Regions from separate parts of the Gibbsiella quercinecans genome, predicted to be linked through region 1. Evidence: riboswitches for the same ligand, from Rfam matches in the RefSeq annotation. Region 1 holds a riboswitch; each other region holds the start of a gene.

Region 1 (6,815 bases):
TGGAGCCGATCGGCGCGCCGAGCGGCATCACCGCTGCGCAACCGGCTTCCTCTAACCGTTTGCACAGCACCGGATCGGCGCCGCAGTACGGCAGCACCACGAACCCTTCTTTAACCAGGGTTTCCGCGGCTTTCAGCGTTTCGACGGCGTCGGGCAGCAGGTATTTCACGTCCGGGTGGATCTCCAGCTTGATCCAGTGGGTGCCAATGGCTTCGCGCGCCAGCCGGGCGGCGAACACCGCTTCCGCTGCCGTTTTGGCGCCGGAGGTGTTGGGCAACAGCTTAATGCCCAACTGCTGCAACGGAGCCAGAATGGCGTCATTGCCGCCTTGCAGATCCACACGTTTCATCGCCATGGTCACCAACTGCGAGCCGGAAGCCTGTATTGCAGCCAGCATCAACGCCGGCGTCGCGAACTTGCCGGTGCCGGTGAACAGGCGTGAGGTAAAAGAAGTATCGGCGATTTGCAACATATCAGCCTCCGGCAATCGCTTGAAATAACAGAATATCATCGCCATCCGCTACCAGATGGTCGGCCCATTCGGCGCGCGGGATGATGGTTTGATTAATTGCCAATGCGGTGCCGGGCTGCTGGTATTCCAACTGTTCGAGCAGGGCATTGACGGTGAGCGGCTGCGCCAGCGCAATCGGCCGTTCGTTGAGCGTGATCTTCATACGGCACCTCCGCAGACCGGGCAGTTGCCGGCCTTGCTCAACTGCAGCGTGCTCCAGCTCTGCTGCCTGCCGTCAAACAGCCGCAGTTTGCCGCTTTGCGTGCAAGGCATACCGACCAGCATTTTGATGGCTTCCAGCGCCTGCAACGTGCCGATCACGCCCACCACCGGCCCCAGCACGCCGGCGGTGCGGCAGTTGCGCTGCGGCTCGGCTTGCTCCGGGTACAGGCAGGCATAGCAGCCATGGGGATAGGGGGGCTCAAGCACCAGCAGTTGGCCGCTGAAGCCGACGGCGCTGCCGCTGATCAGCGGCTTGCCCGCCGCCACGCAGGCCGCATTGACCGCGTGCCGGGTGGCCATATTGTCGCAACAGTCGAGAATCAGATCGGCGCGTGCTACGGCGCGCGCAAGCGCATCGCCCTGTAGCCGTTGTTCGATGGCTATCGATTCCACCAGGGGGTTCAGCGCCTGCAATTGCCGCTGTGCCAGCCGCGCTTTGGCCTGCGGGATATCGGCGCTGCGATACAGGATTTGCCGTTGCAGATTCGTCAGGTGCAGTTGGTCGTCATCGGCCAGCAGCAGGGTGCCGACGCCGGCGGCGGCCAGATAGAGCGCCGCCGGCGATCCCAACCCGCCAAGCCCGACGATCAGGACGCTGGCCCGTTTTAACCGTTCCTGCCCTGCCGGGCCGATATCTTCCAGCAGCAACTGGCGGCTGTAGCGTAAAAATTCGCTATCGGAAAGTGTCGCTTCGTTATGCATCGCGTCACTCCTTGCCTTCAATCAGCCGCAGCAGTTCGGCGGTGGCGGCGCGCCAATCCGCGGCCTGGGTAATGGCGCTGACCACGGCGATGCTGCCCACGCCGCAGGCTAATACGCCAGGCACGCGATCAATGCTGATGCCGCCGATCGCCACTGTCGGGTAGCCGGATAACCCCGCAACGTGTCGTTTCAGTTCGGCCAACCCTTGTGGGGCCGAGGGCATCTCTTTGGTTTGCGTCGGGAAAATATGCCCAAGCGCAATGTAAGAGGGGCGCACGGCAATGGCCCGTTTCAGCTCGGCGTCGTCATGGGTGGATACCCCCAGGCGCAACCCTGCCCGATGGATGGAGGCCAGATCGGCGCTATCCAAATCCTCTTGGCCAAGATGGACGCCATAAGCCTGATGTTTGATCGCCAACCGCCAGTAATCATTGATGAACACACGGGCGTTGCTGCGCTTGCCAAGGGCGATAGCGGCGGCAATGTCGTCTTCCACCTGCGCTTCCGGCTGGTCTTTGATGCGCAGTTGCAAGGTGGTGACGCCCGCGCCCAGCAGGCGTTCAATCCATTCCACGCTGTCGACCACCGGATACAGGCCCAGCCTGTGCGGCGTTGCCGGGAAAGCGGATGCGAATTCAGTCATGGTTTTCCTCCTGCAGCGCGCTCGCGCTGTGGTACAGCTCGCTACCGCGGGCGCGGAACTCGCTGGACATCTTTTCCATGCCGGAAAGAATCTCAATCGGTTTGGCGGCTTCCTGGGCGGCGGCGTAGTCGCGCACCTCCTGCGAAATTTTCATCGAGCAAAACTTCGGCCCGCACATTGAGCAAAAATGAGCGACCTTGCCGGACTCCTGCGGCAGGGTTTCGTCGTGGTAGGCGCGTGCGGTTTCCGGATCCAACGCCAGGTTGAACTGATCCTCCCAGCGGAATTCAAAGCGTGCCTTGGACATGGCGTTATCGCGGATCTGCGCCCCTGGGTGCCCTTTAGCCAGATCGGCGGCATGAGCGGCGATTTTGTAGGTGATCAGCCCCTGTTTCACGTCCTCTTTGTTCGGCAGCCCCAGGTGCTCTTTGGGCGTGACGTAGCACAACATCGCGCAGCCGAACCAGCCGATCATGGCCGCCCCGATGCCGGAGGTGAAGTGATCGTAACCCGGTGCGATATCGGTGGTCAGCGGCCCCAGGGTGTAGAACGGCGCCTCGTGGCAGTGCTCCAGCTCTTCGGTCATATTGCGGCGGATCATCTGCATCGGCACGTGCCCCGGCCCTTCGATCATCACCTGCACGTCATATTCCCAGGCGATTTTGGTTAATTCCCCCAGGGTGTGCAGCTCGGCGAACTGGGCTTCGTCGTTGGCGTCCTGGATGGAGCCTGGGCGCAGGCCGTCGCCCAGCGACAACGCCACGTCATAGGCGGCGCAGATCTCGCAGATCTCGCGGAAGTGTTCATACAGGAAACTTTCCTGGTGATGCGACAGGCACCATTTCGCCATGATCGAACCGCCGCGCGACACGATGCCGGTCAGGCGCTTGGCGGTCATCGGCACATAGCGCAGCAACACCCCGGCGTGGATGGTGAAGTAATCGACTCCTTGTTCCGCCTGCTCCAGCAGGGTGTCGCGGAACATTTCCCAGTTTAGGTTTTCCGCCACGCCGTTTACTTTCTCCAGCGCCTGGTAAATCGGCACGGTACCAATCGGCACCGGGCTGTTGCGTAAGATCCACTCGCGCGTTTCATGGATGTAGCGGCCGGTGGAGAGATCCATCACCGTATCGGCGCCCCAGCGGGTCGACCACACCAGCTTTTCCACTTCTTCCTCAATGGAGGAAGACACCGCCGAATTGCCGATATTGGCGTTGACCTTCACCAGAAAATTACGGCCAATGATCATCGGTTCAGATTCGGGGTGGTTGATATTGGCGGGGATGATGGCGCGGCCGGCGGCCACTTCCTGGCGCACGAACTCCGGTGTAATGGCCGGTGGCAGGTTTGCTCCCCAAGATTGCCCCGGATGTTGCTGGCGCAATACCGCGCCGCGGATGCGTTCACGGCCCATGTTTTCCCGGATGGCGATAAACTCCATTTCCGGCGTGATGATGCCGCGGCGGGCATAGTGCAGCTGGGTGACGCATTTGCCCGGTTGGGCTTTGCGCGGCAGCGGCAGGTGTTCAAAGCGCAGGTGATCCAGCCCTTCGTCCGCCAGGCGCTGTTGGGTAAAGCCGGAGCTAACGCCATTGAGGGTTTCGGTGTCGTCGCGTTCGGTGATCCAGGCGGCGCGCAGTTTCGCCAGGCCATGACGCACGTTCAGCTCAGCATCGGGATCGCCGTACGGGCCGGCGGAATCATAAACCGGGATCGGTTCGTTCTGTTCGTATTGGGGCTGCTCTTTACTGCCGCCGATGAGCGTGGGGCTGAGCTGGATTTCCCGCATTGGCACCTGCAAATCGCTGCGCGAACCCTGCAGGTAAATACGACGTGAATTGGGAAAGACAACGCCTTGCAACGAATGAATAAACTGCTGCGCGTCGTCGCGCTGTTGTTTACGGGCACGGGGCTTGTTTATCGTAGACATAGCAAATTCCTACCAGTGTGGTGAGTTGGGAAAATTGCTTGTCTGGAGCTCGGAGGGAGTAACGATGGTGGCCGGTAAGCAGGTCCCCGGTGGTGTGGGGCGCCCTGGCACGGCAATAGATTACTCTTGTTCCCTTCGCGGGTGTTAACCCGATCAGGTTCCGCGGATCCCGAATTAACGGTCTCAGCCTGGCTGATAAACAGCGCTAGGCACTCCGACAAGATGCCCTCAGTATAGGAGGGTGATTAGAAACTACAAGTGCTACCCGTCATGTTTTGGCTTGGCCGGTGGTTAATGTTGCACCGGGCGCTCCAGCATGTCGGCGGGGTTCGCCGCCTGCCGATTCTGCTGCCAGGCTTGCACAGCTAATTGAATCAGCTGATCTTCCAGCTCAAAGCGCGCCTCAAGCATTTCGCCAATATCGGACAGCGACTGATGAAACGCCAGGCAAAGATCGTCATCCATCTCGGCTTTGCTATAACGATCGTGAAATGCCATTATTTGTTCAGTGTTGTGCTGTAGTTTTGGATAAATGCGCGTTGCCTGCGTGCTCTCCAGGCTGGCCGCCCCTTCAACCTGCTGAATGATTTTATCGTAGATATGAAAGTGCCCCGCAGAGAGATAATCCAACAGGTTATGGCACAAGTTCTCCAGCGCTTTTTCATTCAGCGGCGTATGCTTCCCTTTATTCGGTTTAACGCCGACCAGGGTGTAATAGGCGACCAGTAACTGTTTGCGGGCCTGCAACCATTGATCAACCAGGTCATTATTGCCGCCCACATTTTGCGTCAGGCTTTCCAAACGGTTGAGCATATTGGGCTCCCTGCGTGAATAATAAATTTTTAATGTAAAACATTAGGATCGGTAGAGTGTCAGTAAAGCAGAGGTTGTGCAATAACGCTATGGAATTTGCATTAACAGGTAATGAACAGGGCTGGTGGATCGTCAGCCAGCAAAGCAAGCTTTGGTTGCCGAACGGCGAGCTGCCGTTTGGCTCGGCGCAACAGTTTTCGCTGCGCGGCCTTTTGGCACGCCAGATCGGCGAATGGGAAGGCGCGCCGGTGTGGCTGGTGCGCCACGGCATGAAGCAGGGGATGAGCTCGGTGCGGCAACTGCTTGAGCAGGAGCGCGGGCTGTTCCAAATGGCCGGCCGCGGGGTGCAACTGGCGGATTTTTACCATTCCCACCGCTTCTGTGGCTACTGCGGCCACGAAATGCATCATAGCCGCACCGAAAGCGCCTGCCTGTGCGCCAACTGCCATCAACGCTACTATCCACAGATTGCTCCCTGCGTGATCGTGGCTATCCGCCGCGGTGATGAGATTCTGCTGGCGCAGCATGTGCGGCACCGGGGCGGCATCCACACCGTGCTGGCGGGCTTTGTGGAAGTGGGCGAGACGTTGGAGCAGGCGGTGGCGCGCGAAGTGATGGAAGAAAGCCGCATTGAAATCAAAAACCTGCGCTATGTGGCTTCGCAGCCCTGGCCGTTCCCCAATTCGTTGATGATGGCGTTCATGGCCGATTATCATCAGGGCGAACTTCAGCACGATCCCTCAGAACTGCTGAGTGCCGGCTGGTATCGTTACGATCGTTTGCCGATGTTGCCGCCGCCGGGCACGGTGGCGCGCCGGCTGATTGAAGACACGCTGGCGCTGTGCCGGGCAGAATAATGTACACTATTTGCGATAAATTACAGGCCAATAGGAACCCTAGATGACCGAGTTGAAGAACGATCGCTACCTGCGCGCGCTGCTGCGGCAGCCGGTGGATGTGACGCCCGTATGGATGATGCGCCAGGCCGGCCGCTATTTGCCGGAGTACAAGGCCACGCGTGCCCAGGCGGGGGATTTCATGTCCCTGTGCAAAAACGCCGAGCTGGCCTGTGAAGTGACGCTACAGCCGCTGCGCCGGTATGCGCTGGATGCCGCGATCCTGTTCTCTGACATTTTGACTATTCCTGACGCCATGGGGCTGGGGCTGTATTTTGAAGCCGGCGAAGGCCCGCGTTTTACCCACCCGATCGCCTGCCGGGCCGATGTGGACAAGCTCCCGGTGTTCGATCCGGAGATCGAACTGGGCTATGTGATGAACGCGGTGCGCACCATCCGCCGGGAACTGCAAGGCGAAGTGCCGCTGATCGGTTTTTCCGGTAGCCCATGGACGCTGGCCACCTACATGGTGGAAGGCGGCAGCAGCAAAGCCTTCACCAAGCTCAAAAAAATGATGTATGCCGATCCGCAGGCCCTGCACCTGCTGCTGGATAAGGTGGCCGACAGCGTGATCCTGTATCTGAATGCGCAAATCAAGGCCGGCGCCCAGGCGGTAATGCTGTTTGATACCTGGGGCGGGGTGCTGACGGGCAGGGACTACCGTGAGTTCTCGCTGCACTATATGCACAAGATCGTCGATGGCCTGCTGCGTGAAAACGAAGGCCGCCGTGTGCCCGTCACCCTGTTCACCAAGGGCGGCGGGCAGTGGCTGGAAGCGATGGCCGCCACCGGCTGTGATGCGCTGGGGCTGGACTGGAGCACCGACATTGGCGAAGCGCGCCGGCGCGTAGGCGATAAAGTGGCGCTGCAGGGCAATATGGATCCTTCCATTCTGTATGCGCCGCCGCCGCGTATTGCACAGGAAGTGGAAACCATCCTGGCCGATTTTGGCCACGGCGAGGGGCATGTGTTCAACCTGGGCCACGGCATCCACCAGGATGTGCCGCCGGAACACGCCGGCGCTTTTGTGGAGGCCGTCCATGCGTTTTCGGCGCAATACCACCGCTGAGGCGGGCGAGCAGAGTGTGGCCCTGTTCG
Region 2 (6,815 bases), 320 kb from region 1:
CGCGTAGGGGATCGCCATCAGCGCGTTGGTCAGGATCACCAGCCCATAGGGCGACTGCGGCAGGCCGAGGGTATCGTTCAGCAGCAGGAAAAAGCCGGTGGCCAGGACAATGCCCGGCATCGCCAGGATCACCATGCCGCTCAACTCCAGTGCCTGCCCCCAGCGCAAACGCTGCCGAAGTTTCAGTTCCCGGCTGCTCCACAGCAACAGCATCGTCAGGGTGACGCACAGCAAACCGGCAGCGATCGCGATGCGCAACGAGGTAAACAGCGCCTGCCAGAGGATCTGCTGTTGCAACACGCTCACCAGCGCCTGATTGGCGCCGTCGGCAATCACCGCCAGCAGCGGCGGCAGCAACAGCAGCAGGGCTGCGGTTATCAGCAGGCCGTCGGTGATGCGCCGCTGCAGGCTGTCTTCCGGGTTGCGCCAAAGCGCCGCCTGGGTCGCCCCCACCGGCAGCGCCTGGCTCAGGCGCTGGCTAAGCAGCACCAGCCCCAGGCAACAGGCCATCTGGATCAACGCCAGCAGGGCGGCGCGGCTAAGATCGTAGTCGTAGCTCAGCGCCTGATAAATCGCCAGTTCAATGGTGGTGGCCTGCGGGCCGCCGCCCAGCGCCAGCACGGTGGCAAAGCTGGCGAAGCAAAGCATGAAGATCAGCGCGCCGCTCGGCAGCAACTGGCGCCGCAGCGCGGGCCATTCGACGATGCGAAACTGCTGCCAGCCGTTCATGCCCAACTGGGCGGCCAGTTGGCGCTGTTCTACCGGGATATTTTCCAGCGCTTGCAGCAGCAGGCGGGTGGCGAGCGGGAGGTTGAAGAATAAATGGGCCAGCAGGATGCCCTGCAGGCCGTAAGGAGAGAAGTGATATTCCACGCCCAGCCAGCCGCACAGGGTGGCCAGCCAGCCCTGGCGGCCATAGACGCTGAGCAAGCCGAAGACCGCCACCAGCACCGGCAGCACCAGCGTCATGGCGCACAGCCGCAACAACATCGCGCGGCCGGGAAAGCGGCGCCGATAGAGCGCGCGCGCCAGCCAGATGGCAGGCAGCACCGAGATCAACGCGGAAAGAAGCGCCTGCCAGAAGGTGAAGCGCACCACATGCCACAGGTAGGCGTCGTGCCAGATTGCCGTGGTGTTGCTTGCCGGCGCGTGGTGCCACAGCGCGCCTATCGCCAGTGCGGCGATCAGCACGATCAGGCCGGCGGCCAGCAGGCCTGGCCGCAGCCAGCCGGGAATTAGCGGCTTACTGCGTTTTGCCATGCCCGGATCCACTCCCCTCGGTGTTGCGCCACATCTTCAGCACTGTACTGCAGCGCCACTTTCGGCACCGGCATTTGGTCAAAACCGGCCGGCAGCGTGGTGTTGATCACCGGGTACATCCAGTTACCGGTAGGAATGGTGTTTTGGAACGCCGGGGTCACCATGAACTGTAAAAAGCGCTCTGCCAATTGCGGATGCTTGCTGGCCTTCAGCTTACCGGCCACTTCCACCTGCAGATAATTGCCTTCGCTAAAGCTGGCAGCGGCATAACTGTCTTTCTTTTCTTCAATCAGGTGGTAGGCCGGCGAGGTGGTATAGCTAAGCACCAGATCGCCTTCCCCTTTCAGGAACAGGCCGTAGGCTTCGCTCCAGCCTTTGGTGACGGTGACGGTTTTTTTCGCCAACTGTTGCCAGGCCTGCGGCGCGCTGCCGCCGTACACTTTCTGCACCCACAGCAACAGGCCAAGCCCCGGGGTGCTGGTGCGCGGATCCTGATAGATGATTTTCCAGGGCTTATCGCTGCTCACCAGTTCTTTCAGACTCTGCGGCGGGTTTTTCAGTTTGTCTTTGTTGTAAACGAAGGCGAAGTAGCCGTAGTCGAACGGCACGAAGGTTTTATCATGCCAACCGCCGGGCAGCGTCAGCTTGCTGGTATCCACCGCGCTTGGCGCAAACAGGCCGGTTTGGCCTGCGGCCTGCAGCAGGTTGTTGTCCAGCCCCAGCACCACGTCGGCCGCGCTGTTTTTGCCCTCCAGCCGCAGGCGGTTAAGCAGCGAAACGCCATCCTCCAGCGCAACGAATTTCAGTTCGCAGCCGCAGTCTGCCTCAAAGGCTTTTTTCACCGCCGGGCCGGGGCCCCAATCGGCGGCGAAGGAATCATAGGTGTAAACCGTCAGCGTTTCTTTAGCCAACGCCGGCGCGCTGGCCAGCAACAATAGGCAGGGAAGTAATTTTTTGACCACTTTGCACTCCTGGGCGATAAGGGGCAAAGGTATCTGAGGGTGGGGTGAATGGTTAGTCAACGCGCCATGCTCAAATCCCTCCGCCGGTATGGACCGGATCAGGTTCGACGGGTTTGTTCTCAGCGGAAGAGATTGCCGCACGCCGGATAAACGCGCGCCGGGCACCTTTCCGCACCCCGTTGAGACGGCGTTATTGTAAAGATTAACGCACGTCGGCGAAAGCGGCTTCTTTCTTTGTTAGGCCTCAGGTGGGGCGAACCAGGCGGATTTAAAGTCAAACCAGCCCAGCGTATTCATCCGCACCCCGCGCATGCTGCGCTGGCCGTGTAACTGCAGCCAATGGTGAAATAACGGGTGTAGCTGATGGTGATGGACCAGGCGCCGACAGAATTCCGCCAACGGCAGCATATTGTCGTGCCACAGAGCGGCGTCCTGGTGGAGATCGTCATTCATGCAGTGCTTCAGCAGCGGCAGTTCATACAGCGTAGCAAAGAGCGAGAATTCCAGCGGCAGATAGAAATTTGCACTGCCCAGCCACAAATCGCTGACCGCGTTGCCCTGGTGCCAGGTAGCGTAGTCCACCACCTGAATATTCAGCCGGATGCCGTGCTGCGCCAGCAATGGCGCGATCGTCTGTTGGATGGCCTGGAATTCCGGGTGCTCGCTGTAAAAGGTCAGCGTCAGTTCGCGCAGGCCGGCGGGTTTTGGCTGCCGGGAAGGCGCACGGCAATGATGCCAGCGCGGCAATATGCCGTAGGCCGGCGACCAGTAGCGTTGATACTCCGGCCCGGCATTGTTCAACAGGGTGATTGGGTTAATCAGTTCGCACAGCCAACTGCGGGTGGCTTCATCCGCAGCCAGCGGCGAGCGTTGGTCGAATAACAGAAAGTAACAGCCCTCTTCCAGCCGGCTTTCCAGCTCATTTTTGCCGGTATCGTCCGCCTGCAACTGCACGCCCGCATATACCAATTCCTCGGTGATTTCCGGCAGTACCCAGATATTGACCTCGTCGATCAGGGCGCGGTAGCCGAAATAATCATCGAAAGCGTGAATCTTCATTTGGCTCTGGTGATTGCGCACCACCCGATAGGGCCCGGTGCCGACCGGGTGGCGGGCAAAGTCCGGCAGGCTTTGCCACTCATGCGGCAGGATCATGGCATGCACGCTGCCCAGCAGCCAGGGCAGCCAATAGTCTGGGCGGTGTAAGTGCACGTCGATCACATAAGGGGTGGGCGACGCGACCTTGGCCAGATGGGCGAACAAGGGTTGCGGGATCAGCCGGGTCAGCGAAGCGATCACGTCTTGCATTTCCAGTTCACGGCCGTGATGGAAATGAATCGCCGGGCGCAGGTAAAAACGCCAGTGCAAGGGTGTGATGGCTTGCCAGTGATGGGAAAGGTCGGGTTCCAGTTCCCCGTTTTCCTCATTTATCCGCGTCAGGCCATTAAAGATTTGCCGGGCCAGGTGGGTTTCCGAGCGGCGCAACGGCGAGCCGGGCAGCAGGTTATACAACTGGCGATAATAGAGCACGCGCAGGATATGCTTGCCTTGGCGGAAGCTGCGCCCCAGTTGGGAGAGCAGCATCTGGCGCACCACGTTTTTATCGCCGACCAGTTGCACCAGTTGATCGATCTTATCCTGCTCCAACAGTTCTTCGGCCCGCTGCTGCTGCAACGCCAGCCCGGTGTAATGAAAGGTGAGCTGCGAACGTTTGCCGCGCCCGGCTTCCGCTTGCCAGGTCAGCCAGCCTTGCTGCTGCATGGCGCTGAGCAGCGAGCGCACGTGGCGGCGCGAGCAGCTCAGCACCTCTGCCAGTTCTTGCAGCGTGGTTTCCATAGGCTGGCCGTGGCAGCACTGCCACAAGCGGATGAACTGCTGTTGCAAACGTGGGCTGGACATAAAAGAGGAACTCTCCGCGATCGATTCGTCAATTTATCTTTCCCTATATTACGCCGATAATTTTCCTCAATGAAGGCGTGGGGAGGTGGCTTATGACCGTTTTCTTATCTAAAGGTTTTTATCAGCGTTACTTTGACGCGGTTCGCCGCCAGAAGGCCGATTGGCTGAGCGTGGTGCCGGAACAGGCAAGGCTGGATACGCTGGCGCATTTAACCCAGTGGGATATGAGCAAACTGAGCGACGAGGAGTACCGGAAGCGTCTGTAATCGACCATCTTAAATGTTTCTGAGTAATGGTGCATTTCACCAGCCAGTGGGGCCATCCCACTGGTTTTTTTATTGCTTTATTCTCTTAGTGGCCTTCTGTAGCATGGGGTCTTCGCTTCAGCTCAGGGATGAATAAATGAAAGTTTCCCGCTGGTCGCCACGTCGTTTTAACCCCGTATTTGCCGCATTCCTGATTCTGGCCTTTCTGGCCGGTATCGCCGGTGCGTTGCAGGCACCAACGTTGAGTCTGTTTCTCACCACTGAAGTGAAGGTCAGGCCGCTGTGGGTGGGGCTGTTTTATACCATTAACGCCGTTGCCGGCATTATCGTCAGTTTTCTGCTGGCGAAACGCTCCGATACCCGTGGCGATCGGCGCAAGCTGATTCTGGTGTGCTGCCTGATGGCGGTGGGCAACTGCGTACTGTTCGCCTTCAACCGCGACTACCTGACGTTGATTACTCTGGGCGTGTTCCTGGCCGCGGTAGCCAATACCGCGATGCCGCAGATTTTTGCGCTGGCGCGTGAGTATGCGGACAGCTCGGCACGCGAGGTGGTGATGTTCAGCTCGGTGATGCGCGCCCAGCTTTCACTGGCCTGGGTGATTGGCCCACCGTTGTCGTTTGCTCTGGCGCTGAATTACGGTTTCACCGTGATGTTTCTGATTGCCGCGGGCATTTTTGTGCTCAGCGCGGTTTTGGTGTGGTTTGGGCTGCCCACGGTGCCGCGCGAAGCGCAAACCGGTAGCCTGAATGCCTCGCCGATTGCGCCGCCCAGCGCCTGGCGTAACCGCGATGTGCGGCTGTTGTTTTTGGCCTCGATGCTGATGTGGACCTGCAACACCATGTACATCATTGATATGCCGCTGTATATCACCCGCGAGCTGGGGCTGCCGGAAAGGCTGGCGGGGCTATTGATGGGCACGGCTGCCGGGCTGGAGATCCCGGCGATGCTGGTAGCGGGTTATCTGGTTAAACGCTTTGGCAAACGCAACATGATGCTGTTCGCCGTTGCGGCGGGCGTGCTGTTTTACGGCGGGCTGGTGCTGTTCAAATTCAAGACGGCGTTAATGGTGCTGCAACTGTTTAACGCCGTTTTCATCGGCATTGTCGCCGGTATCGGTATGCTCTATTTTCAGGATTTGATGCCAGGCCGGCCGGGGGCGGCCACCACCATGTTCACCAACAGCATTTCGACCGGGGTGATCCTGGCCGGGGTGCTGCAAGGCATGCTGGCCGAAGCCCTGGGCCACTACGCGGTGTACTGGCTGGCGCTGATTCTGGTGACGGCTTCACTGTGGCTTTGCGCCCGCGTGCGGGAAGTGTGAAATCCGATGTCTGGATAACGCTCTTGCCTTGCCGCATTTATCCCCATTGGTATCCGCCAACCTTTTCATTCTGTGCTAACTAATAATAATGAGTCGATAATGGATAAATTAACGCCGCTTAAACCCATACCCTCGTTGTTCGCAATCGCTGTTACTCTGGTTATCTGGTTTGTTATCCCCGTTCCTGACGGGGTTGCCCCTAACGCTTGGCATTTGCTGGCATTGTTTATCGGTACCATTATTGCCATTATCGGCAAGGCAATGCCGATCGGCGCGGTTTCTATCGTGGCGATCGCGCTGGTGGCCCTGACCGGCGTTACCCATCCCGGCAACCCGGAGGCGGCGCTTAGCGACGCGCTAAGCGGGTTTTCCAACCCGCTAATCTGGCTGATTGGCTTTGCGGTGATGATCTCCCTTAGCCTGAATAAAACCGGGTTGGGCGCGCGTATCGGCTATTACTTTATTTCCCTGTTTGGCAAAAAGACGCTGGGTATCGCTTATGCGCTGACGCTGGCGGAAATTACGCTGGCGCCGGTGACGCCGAGCAATACCGCGCGCGGCGGCGGTATTATTCACCCGATCATGCGCTCGATTGCCGATAGCTTCGGCTCCAGCCCGGAACTGAAAACCTCCGGCAAGATTGGCCGCTATCTGGCGCTGACCACCTACAACATGAACCTGATCACCTCGGCGATGTTTGTTACCGCCACGGCTCCTAACCCGCTGGTGGTCAGCCTGATTGCCAAGGGCACCCACGACAGCGTGCAACTGTCATGGGCGATGTGGGCGATAGCGGCGCTGGTGCCGGGGATTGTTTCACTGATCATCATGCCGCTGGTGGTGTATTTGATGTATCCGCCGGAAATCAAAAGTACCCCGGATGCGCCGCGTTTTGCGCGGGAGAAACTGCATGCCTTGGGGCCGGTGACGCTGCCGGAAAAAATCACCCTGGGGGTTTTTGCCCTGCTGCTGTTGCTGTGGGCTGGCATCCCGGCGATGATTTTTGGCCCGCAGTTTGCCATTAACCCCACCACCACGGCGTTGATCGGCCTGGCTATCCTGCTGATGACCGGGGTGTTGAACTGGCAGGACATTTTAAAGCAC
Region 3 (6,815 bases), 1.9 Mb from region 1:
TGTCTGAAGTAGCTGTAGTGATTGGCGGTGGCCAAACGTTAGGCGCATTCCTTTGCCAAGGCCTGGCACAGGCCGGTTATCGCGTGGCGGTGGCCGATTTGAATGCCGACAACGCCCATCAGGTGGCACAGCAAATCAATGAAGAGTACGGCGCAGGCAGCGCCGTGGGGTTCCAGGCCGACGCCACCGATGAGGCCAGCGTCATCGCGCTGGCCCAAGCGGTGGATAACGCCTTCGGCGGGGCGAATCTGCTGGTGTACAGCGCCGGCCTCGCCAAGGCAGCGCCGATCACCGATTTCCTGCTGGGGGATTTCGATCGCTCGCTGCAAGTTAACCTGGTGGGGTATTTCCTCTGCGCCCGCGAGTTCTCTCGCCTGATGATCCGCGACGGCGTGGCGGGCCGCATCATCCAGATCAATTCAAAATCCGGCAAGGTCGGCAGCAAGCACAACTCCGGCTACAGCGCCGCCAAGTTCGGCGGCGTGGGGTTGACCCAGTCGCTGGCGCTCGATCTGGCGGAATACGGCATTACCGTTCATTCGCTGATGCTGGGCAACCTGCTGAAATCGCCGATGTTCCAGTCATTGCTGCCACAGTATGCGCAAAAGCTCGGCATCAAACCGGAAGAGGTTGAACAGTACTATATCGATAAAGTGCCGTTGAAACGCGGTTGTGATTACCAGGACGTGCTGAACACATTGCTGTTCTACGCCAGCGATAAAGCCGCGTACTGCACCGGCCAGTCAATCAACATCACCGGCGGCCAGGTGATGTTTTAACCCTAACGCCCCGGCCGCGATTGGCCGGGGCACGTATCCAGGAGCAACCATGAGCAGCGCCTTGATTACTTTCGCTATTATCGCCTGGCTGATGCAAATCGCCCTCGGCTGGTGGCAGTTACAACGTTTCAACCGTGCATTCGCGCGGCTTTGCCGGCTTGGCGCCGTCGGCGTTGGGCGCAGCGGCGGCCGGATGCGCCCGCGCGTGGTGCTGGCGCTGGCGTTTGACGCCCAACAGCGGGTGTGCGGCAGCATGATTATGCGCGGCCTGACCATCTTCGCCCAACCCAAGCCCCTTCCCCGCCTGCATGGTTTACATCAGCGGGATTTACGCCCGAATGTGATCTTCCCTAAGGATCGGCAATGCCAAATAGCACTAACGTTAGCGATCGCACCGAAAACATGATATTTTCACATTAAAAGACATTACCTTTCATAGTGAACACTTCGCTGGAGGGAATGTTTAACTCTTGTGAACAGGAATCGCTATGAAACCAAAGCAGCGGCAGGCCGCCATCCTCGAGTATCTACAGCGGCATGGCAAAACGGCGGTAGACGTTTTAGCCGAACATTTCTCCACCACCGGCACCACTATCCGTAAGGATCTCACCCTGCTGGAGGAGGAAGGCGCGGTTATCCGTACCTACGGCGGCGTAGTGCTCAGCCGCGATGACGGCGATCAGCCCATCGATCGCAAAACCCACATCAATACCGAAAAAAAACGCCAGATTGCCCATGCCGCCGCCAAACTGATCAACGACGGCGATTCGCTGATTTTCGACGCCGGCAGCACGGTGCTGCAAATGGTGCCGCACCTGGCGCAGTTCAACAACATCACGGTAATGACCAACAGCCTGCATATCGTTAACGCGCTGGTGGAGCTGGATAACGATCAAACCATCCTGATGCCTGGCGGCACCTACCGCAAAAAATCGGCTTCGTTCCACGGCAGCCTGGCGGAATCCGCCTTTCATCAGTTCAGTTTCGATAAACTGTTCATCGGCGCCGATGGGGTGGACCTTAACGCCGGCGTGACCACCTTCAACGAAGTACACAACGTCAGCAAGGCCATGTGCGAAGCCGCCAGCCGCATCATCCTGCTGGTGGATTCCTCCAAATTCGGCCGCAAAAGCCCAAACGTGGTGTGCGAATTGGGCATGGTTGATACCTTAATCACCGATAATGACATTCCCCCGGATTACCTCACCGCCCTGCAGGAAAGAGGGATCAAGACCATTCTGGTTGGAGGCCGCAATGCATAAAGCCGATGCGCTACTCAATTTTGCCCGCGAAACCCTGGAGATCGAACTGGCCGAAGCGCAGCGCCTGTTGGCCAGGCTGGACGGCAACTTTGTACGTGCCTGTGAGCTGCTGCTGCACTGCCGCGGCAAAGCGGTGATTTCCGGCATCGGTAAGTCCGGCCATATCGGCAAGAAAATCGCCGCTTCACTCGCCAGCACCGGCACGCCGGCCTTTTTCGTCCACCCGGCGGAAGCGCTGCACGGCGATCTGGGCATGATCAGCAAACAAGACGTGGTGATTTTTATCTCTTATTCCGGGCGCGCCAAAGAGCTGGATTTGATCCTGCCGCTGCTGGCGGAAAGCCAGATCCCGGTGATCGCCATTACCGGCGGTAAAGAATCGCCGCTGGCGCAGGCCGCCGCCTGCCTGCTGGATATCAGCGTGGAGCGCGAAGCCTGCCCGATGGGCCTGGCCCCCACCTCCAGCGCCGTCAACACGCTGATGATCGGCGACGCGTTAGCCATGGCGCTAATGCGCCAGCGTGGTTTCAACGCCGAGGATTTCGCCCGTTCACATCCCGGCGGCAGCCTGGGCGCCCGCCTGCTTAACCGCGTGCATCACCTGATGCGCACCGACGATCGCCTGCCCAAAGTCAGTGAAGATGCCGACATAATGGCCGCCATGTTGGAGCTAAGCCGCACCGGGCTTGGGCTGGTGGCGGTATGCGACGCACAGCAAAAAGTCGTGGGGGTGTTTACCGACGGCGACCTGCGCCGCTGGCTGGTCAAAGGCAACTCACTTAACGACAGCCTGGCCCCGGCGATCACCCGCCCCGGCTACCGCCTGCCGGAACAGTGGCGTGCGGGCGAGGCGCTGGAAGCGCTGCATCAGCAACATATCAGCGCCGCGCCGGTGGTTGATCTGGATGGCGTGCTGGTTGGCGCCATCAACCTGCACGATCTGCACCAGGCCGGAATTAGCTAACCGCCCCAGGCCAACTCTGCTCCCTCTCCCTTGGGAGAGGCCGGGGTGAGGGGGAAAAACGCCCCAGGCCAACTCTGCCCCCTCTCCCTTGGGAGATGGCCGGGGTGAGGGGGAAAAAAGCCCCAGGCCAACTCTGCCCCCTCTCCCTTGGGAGAGGGCCGGGGTGAGGGGGAAAACGCCCCAGGCCAACTCTACCCCCTCTCCCTTGGGAGAGGGCCGGGGTGAGGGGGAAAAACGCCCCAGGCCAACTCTGCCCCCTCTCCCTTGGGAGAGGGCCGGGGTGAGGGGAAAAACGCCCCAGGCCAACTCTGCCCCCCTCTCCCTTGGGAGAGGGCCGGGGTGAGGGGAAAACCCTTGCCCCCTTCCACTGGCAGAAACCAGAATGGAAACCGCAATCACCACCAGGCATGGAAATGATGCACCGGGCCAATACCGTGCCCGACCTCCAGCGTATCCGCCTGTTCCAACGCCTTTTGCAGATAGTCCTTAGCTGCTGCCACCGCCTCCGCCCAGTTAGCATGGCGTGGCCGCAACGCCGCCAGCGCCGCAGACAGCGTGCAGCCCGTGCCGTGAGTGTGGCGCGTGGCAACGCGCGGCGCGGTGAAACGCCGCTCCCCTTCGGCGCTAAACAACCAATCCGGGCTTTCCTGCTCGCTCAAATGTCCGCCCTTGATCAACACCGCTTTGCACCCTAGGGCCAAAAGCGCTCTGCCCTGCTCGCGCATTTGCCGTTCGTTTTCCGCCGGGGCGCAGCCCAGCAAAGCGGCGGCCTCCGGCAGGTTCGGGGTAATTATCGCCACCTGCGGCAAAAGAAGCTGGCGGATGGCCGCCACCGCCTCCGGCGCCAATAAGGGATCGCCGCTTTTAGCCAGCATCACCGTATCCAGCACGACAAAAGGCGGCTGATAGCGGCGCAAACGTTCCGCCACTGCCTGCACGATCTCGGCATTGGCCAACATGCCTATTTTAGCGCTGTCGATACGCACATCGCTCAGCACGGAATCCATCTGCGCCGCCACAAATTCCGGCGCGATGTTATACACCGACTGCACGCCACGCGTATTCTGCGCCACCAGCGCGGTAATCACGCTGGTGCCGTATGCGCCAAGCGCCGAGAAGGTTTTCAAATCTGCCTGGATGCCGGCGCCGCCGCTGGGATCGGTGCCTGCAATCGTCAACGCATTAATCCGTTTCATTGCAGATCCTCCGCGCGCAGTTGGTACAACGCATCGAGGAAGGCCGGCGTAAAACTGCCTGGCCCCGCCGCTATCGCGCAGGCCCGCTGACCGCATAACGCCATCACTCGGCAGGCCGTCGCGACGTTATCAAGGCGCGCCCCCGGCAGGCTACAAAACGCCGCCGCCACCGCAGACAGTGAACAGCCGGTACCCACGACCCGCGTCATCAGCGCATCGCCACCGGTTACCGCCCAACTGCGCACACCATCCGTGACATAATCAATTTCGCCGGTTACCGCCACCACGGCGCCGCTGGTACTTGCTAACGCCTGCGCAGCGGGCAGTGCCGCCAGTGAATCGTCGGTGCTGTCCACCCCGCGCCCACCGCCCCGCTGGCCGCTCAGCGCCATAATTTCCGATGCGTTACCGCGAATTGCCGCCGGCTTTAGCGTTAATAATTGCCGGGCAAACTCGGTGCGATAGCGCAACCCACCCACCGCCACCGGATCCAGCGCCCAAGGGGTACCCGCCTGGTTCGCCGCCTTAACGGCGGCCAGCATGGCTGCTGCACTGGCTTCGGTTAGCGTGCCAATATTCACCAGCAGCGCGCTGGCAATGCCGCTGAACTCCGCCGCTTCGCTGGGCTCTACCACCATCGCCGGCGAAGCGCCTAACGCCAACAGTACATTGGCCGTTAACGACTGCACGACATCATTGGTCAGGCAATGCACCAGCGGTGGGTGTTGTTTGAATTGGTGGAAACAGGCCGCGGCGCGTGCGCCGGCTAAGGTATCTGGTCGAGCGTTCATAATCCTCCCAACCGGCGTTCAAGAAGGCGGGCACCGGTTGGGGCACCGAGACTTCCCTACGCTGGCATTATCCAGTTCAGGTAATACGGGTAAAATCTCAGCCAATGCGCATTGCACAAAGGCACCCCGAGTCTTTGATAAATCTGTAAATTTTCACTTAAAACTTTATTAAGTTCTAAACAGGATACTGCCAGCGGCAAGGGTTGTAAATCATTGGTGGCATGTGGCGGGATACAGAAAGCTTGGCCATAACGTAGATAAAAACATTACCAAGCATGCAGATATGTATACAAAGGGGGTAGGTTGCGCATAGGCGGGCACGACCTAGCTTTGATGTGCAGACACAATGAGTAAACTATTTGGCAAAATTTATTTTTACTCTTTTTTTCGAAAATGATAAAGATAACAACATAAATTCGTTAAGGAAGGTAATGAATCAAAATCAAAGCGGCGGTTATCTTTTGCTTCTCCTTTCAAGGTATGAACTATTTTCACTAACGAAAATAATGCGCAGAGAGTGATTTAACATGATAAAAAACATCCATATAGAGAACTATCGCTCGATTAAAAACCTCTCATTGGAACTCGATAAGCTTAATATCATTTTTGGCCCAAATGGCTGTGGGAAATCAAACCTTTATAAAGCTATTCACCTTTTATCCGGTGCAGCTACAAATCAGCTTTCGTCGTTGTTAAGTGATGAAGGTGGCATAGAAAATGCTATGTGGACAGGGATTTCGAGATCAAACCACAGCGCTCGCAGGTTGCTGTTATCATGCGAAACGGAAGACTTCGAGTATGAACTGCAGATCGGTTTTCCAGACAAACTTCGCTTTAAAACACTCTTCGAATTAGATCCAGTGATAAAAGAAGAAAACATATGGCTTGCTGGATATAATCGTAGACCATCGTCTCAGATCTTACGCAGGAAAAATCAAGCCGTAGTATTATCTGATATAAATGGAGATAAAGTAACACATGCAGGTTATATTTATGAAAATGAATCTTTATTTAGCCAACTCAGTGAGCCACATCTTTATCCCGAAATATCGCAGACCAAAGAGACTATTCGTAATTGGCGTTTTTATCATGAATTTGACGTTTCGCGAAAATCCGCAATTAGGCAACCACAAGTTGGATTTAGGTCGCCAATTTTAGCCAGTGATGGTAGAAATCTTGCCGCTGCTTATCAAACCATTGTCGAAATTGGCCACATTGAACTTTTAACTGAGATACTGCATGACGCTTTCCCAGAGTGTTCCTTTTTTTGCATAAATGACAAAGCCAGATTTAACATGATGATGAATCGTAAAGGATTATCTCGGCCACTGCATATAAACGAGATGTCTGATGGCACTATCAGATTTTTATGCCTGGCCGTGGCTCTGTTGAGCCCACGCCCGCCTTCATTAATTGTACTCAATGAACCAGAGAATAGCCTTCACCCTCAAATGCTACCTGCGTTAGCAAATTTAATATCAGAAGCCAGTCAATATTCACAAATCTGGCTTACAAGCCATTCACCTCAACTGGCTGAATTAATAAGTAAACATATTGAATTTCAATTATACGAGCTTTCAATTGATGAAGGACAAACTTCAGCAAGGAAAACATGAGATAGATAGAAATTATTTAATATAGGGATAGTTGCAACAGCCACTAAAGAAGAGTGGAAAGTGTTTATGTTTTTGGGTACCAGTAAAAATCCCGACAACAAGATCGGGACACCCGGATTTTATTTAAAAAATAATTAAATTGAATTTGTAATAACTAATTCACACTTACCAGTAAGAAAATTAAAAATTACATGTAAAACTCAATAA

The links. Region 1 has a riboswitch for thiamine pyrophosphate ahead of thiC (phosphomethylpyrimidine synthase ThiC). Riboswitches for the same ligand answer to the same signal wherever they lie in the genome.
Region 2: another riboswitch for thiamine pyrophosphate. It lies ahead of thiB (thiamine ABC transporter substrate binding subunit); the one in region 1 lies ahead of thiC (phosphomethylpyrimidine synthase ThiC).
Region 3: another riboswitch for thiamine pyrophosphate. It lies ahead of thiM (hydroxyethylthiazole kinase); the one in region 1 lies ahead of thiC (phosphomethylpyrimidine synthase ThiC).

What each region holds. Positions count from the first base shown of each region.
Region 1 covers NZ_CP014136.1:2,211,766-2,218,580, reverse strand. Annotated here, with positions in the region: gene ACN28Q_RS10290 (thiazole synthase) at 1-472, opposite strand, end outside; gene thiS (sulfur carrier protein ThiS) at 474-674, opposite strand; gene ACN28Q_RS10280 (HesA/MoeB/ThiF family protein) at 671-1,435, opposite strand; gene thiE (thiamine phosphate synthase) at 1,440-2,078, opposite strand; gene thiC (phosphomethylpyrimidine synthase ThiC) at 2,071-4,008, opposite strand; TPP riboswitch at 4,122-4,235, opposite strand; gene rsd (sigma D regulator) at 4,300-4,821, opposite strand; gene nudC (NAD(+) diphosphatase) at 4,911-5,678, shown strand; gene hemE (uroporphyrinogen decarboxylase) at 5,722-6,786, shown strand; gene nfi (deoxyribonuclease V) at 6,758-6,815, shown strand, end outside.
Region 2 covers NZ_CP014136.1:1,895,911-1,902,725, reverse strand. Annotated here, with positions in the region: gene thiP (thiamine/thiamine pyrophosphate ABC transporter permease ThiP) at 1-1,260, opposite strand, end outside; gene thiB (thiamine ABC transporter substrate binding subunit) at 1,236-2,222, opposite strand; TPP riboswitch at 2,280-2,411, opposite strand; gene sgrR (HTH-type transcriptional regulator SgrR) at 2,460-4,121, opposite strand; gene sgrT (glucose uptake inhibitor SgrT) at 4,214-4,387, shown strand; gene ACN28Q_RS08825 (sugar efflux transporter) at 4,524-5,711, shown strand; gene ACN28Q_RS08820 (DASS family sodium-coupled anion symporter) at 5,811-6,815, shown strand, end outside.
Region 3 covers NZ_CP014136.1:4,071,785-4,078,599, reverse strand. Annotated here, with positions in the region: gene srlD (sorbitol-6-phosphate dehydrogenase) at 1-779, shown strand, start outside; gene gutM (transcriptional regulator GutM) at 829-1,185, shown strand; gene srlR (glucitol operon DNA-binding transcriptional repressor SrlR) at 1,268-2,041, shown strand; gene gutQ (arabinose-5-phosphate isomerase GutQ) at 2,034-3,005, shown strand; gene thiD (bifunctional hydroxymethylpyrimidine kinase/phosphomethylpyrimidine kinase) at 3,401-4,201, opposite strand; gene thiM (hydroxyethylthiazole kinase) at 4,198-4,992, opposite strand; TPP riboswitch at 5,029-5,131, opposite strand; gene ACN28Q_RS18680 (AAA family ATPase) at 5,520-6,608, shown strand.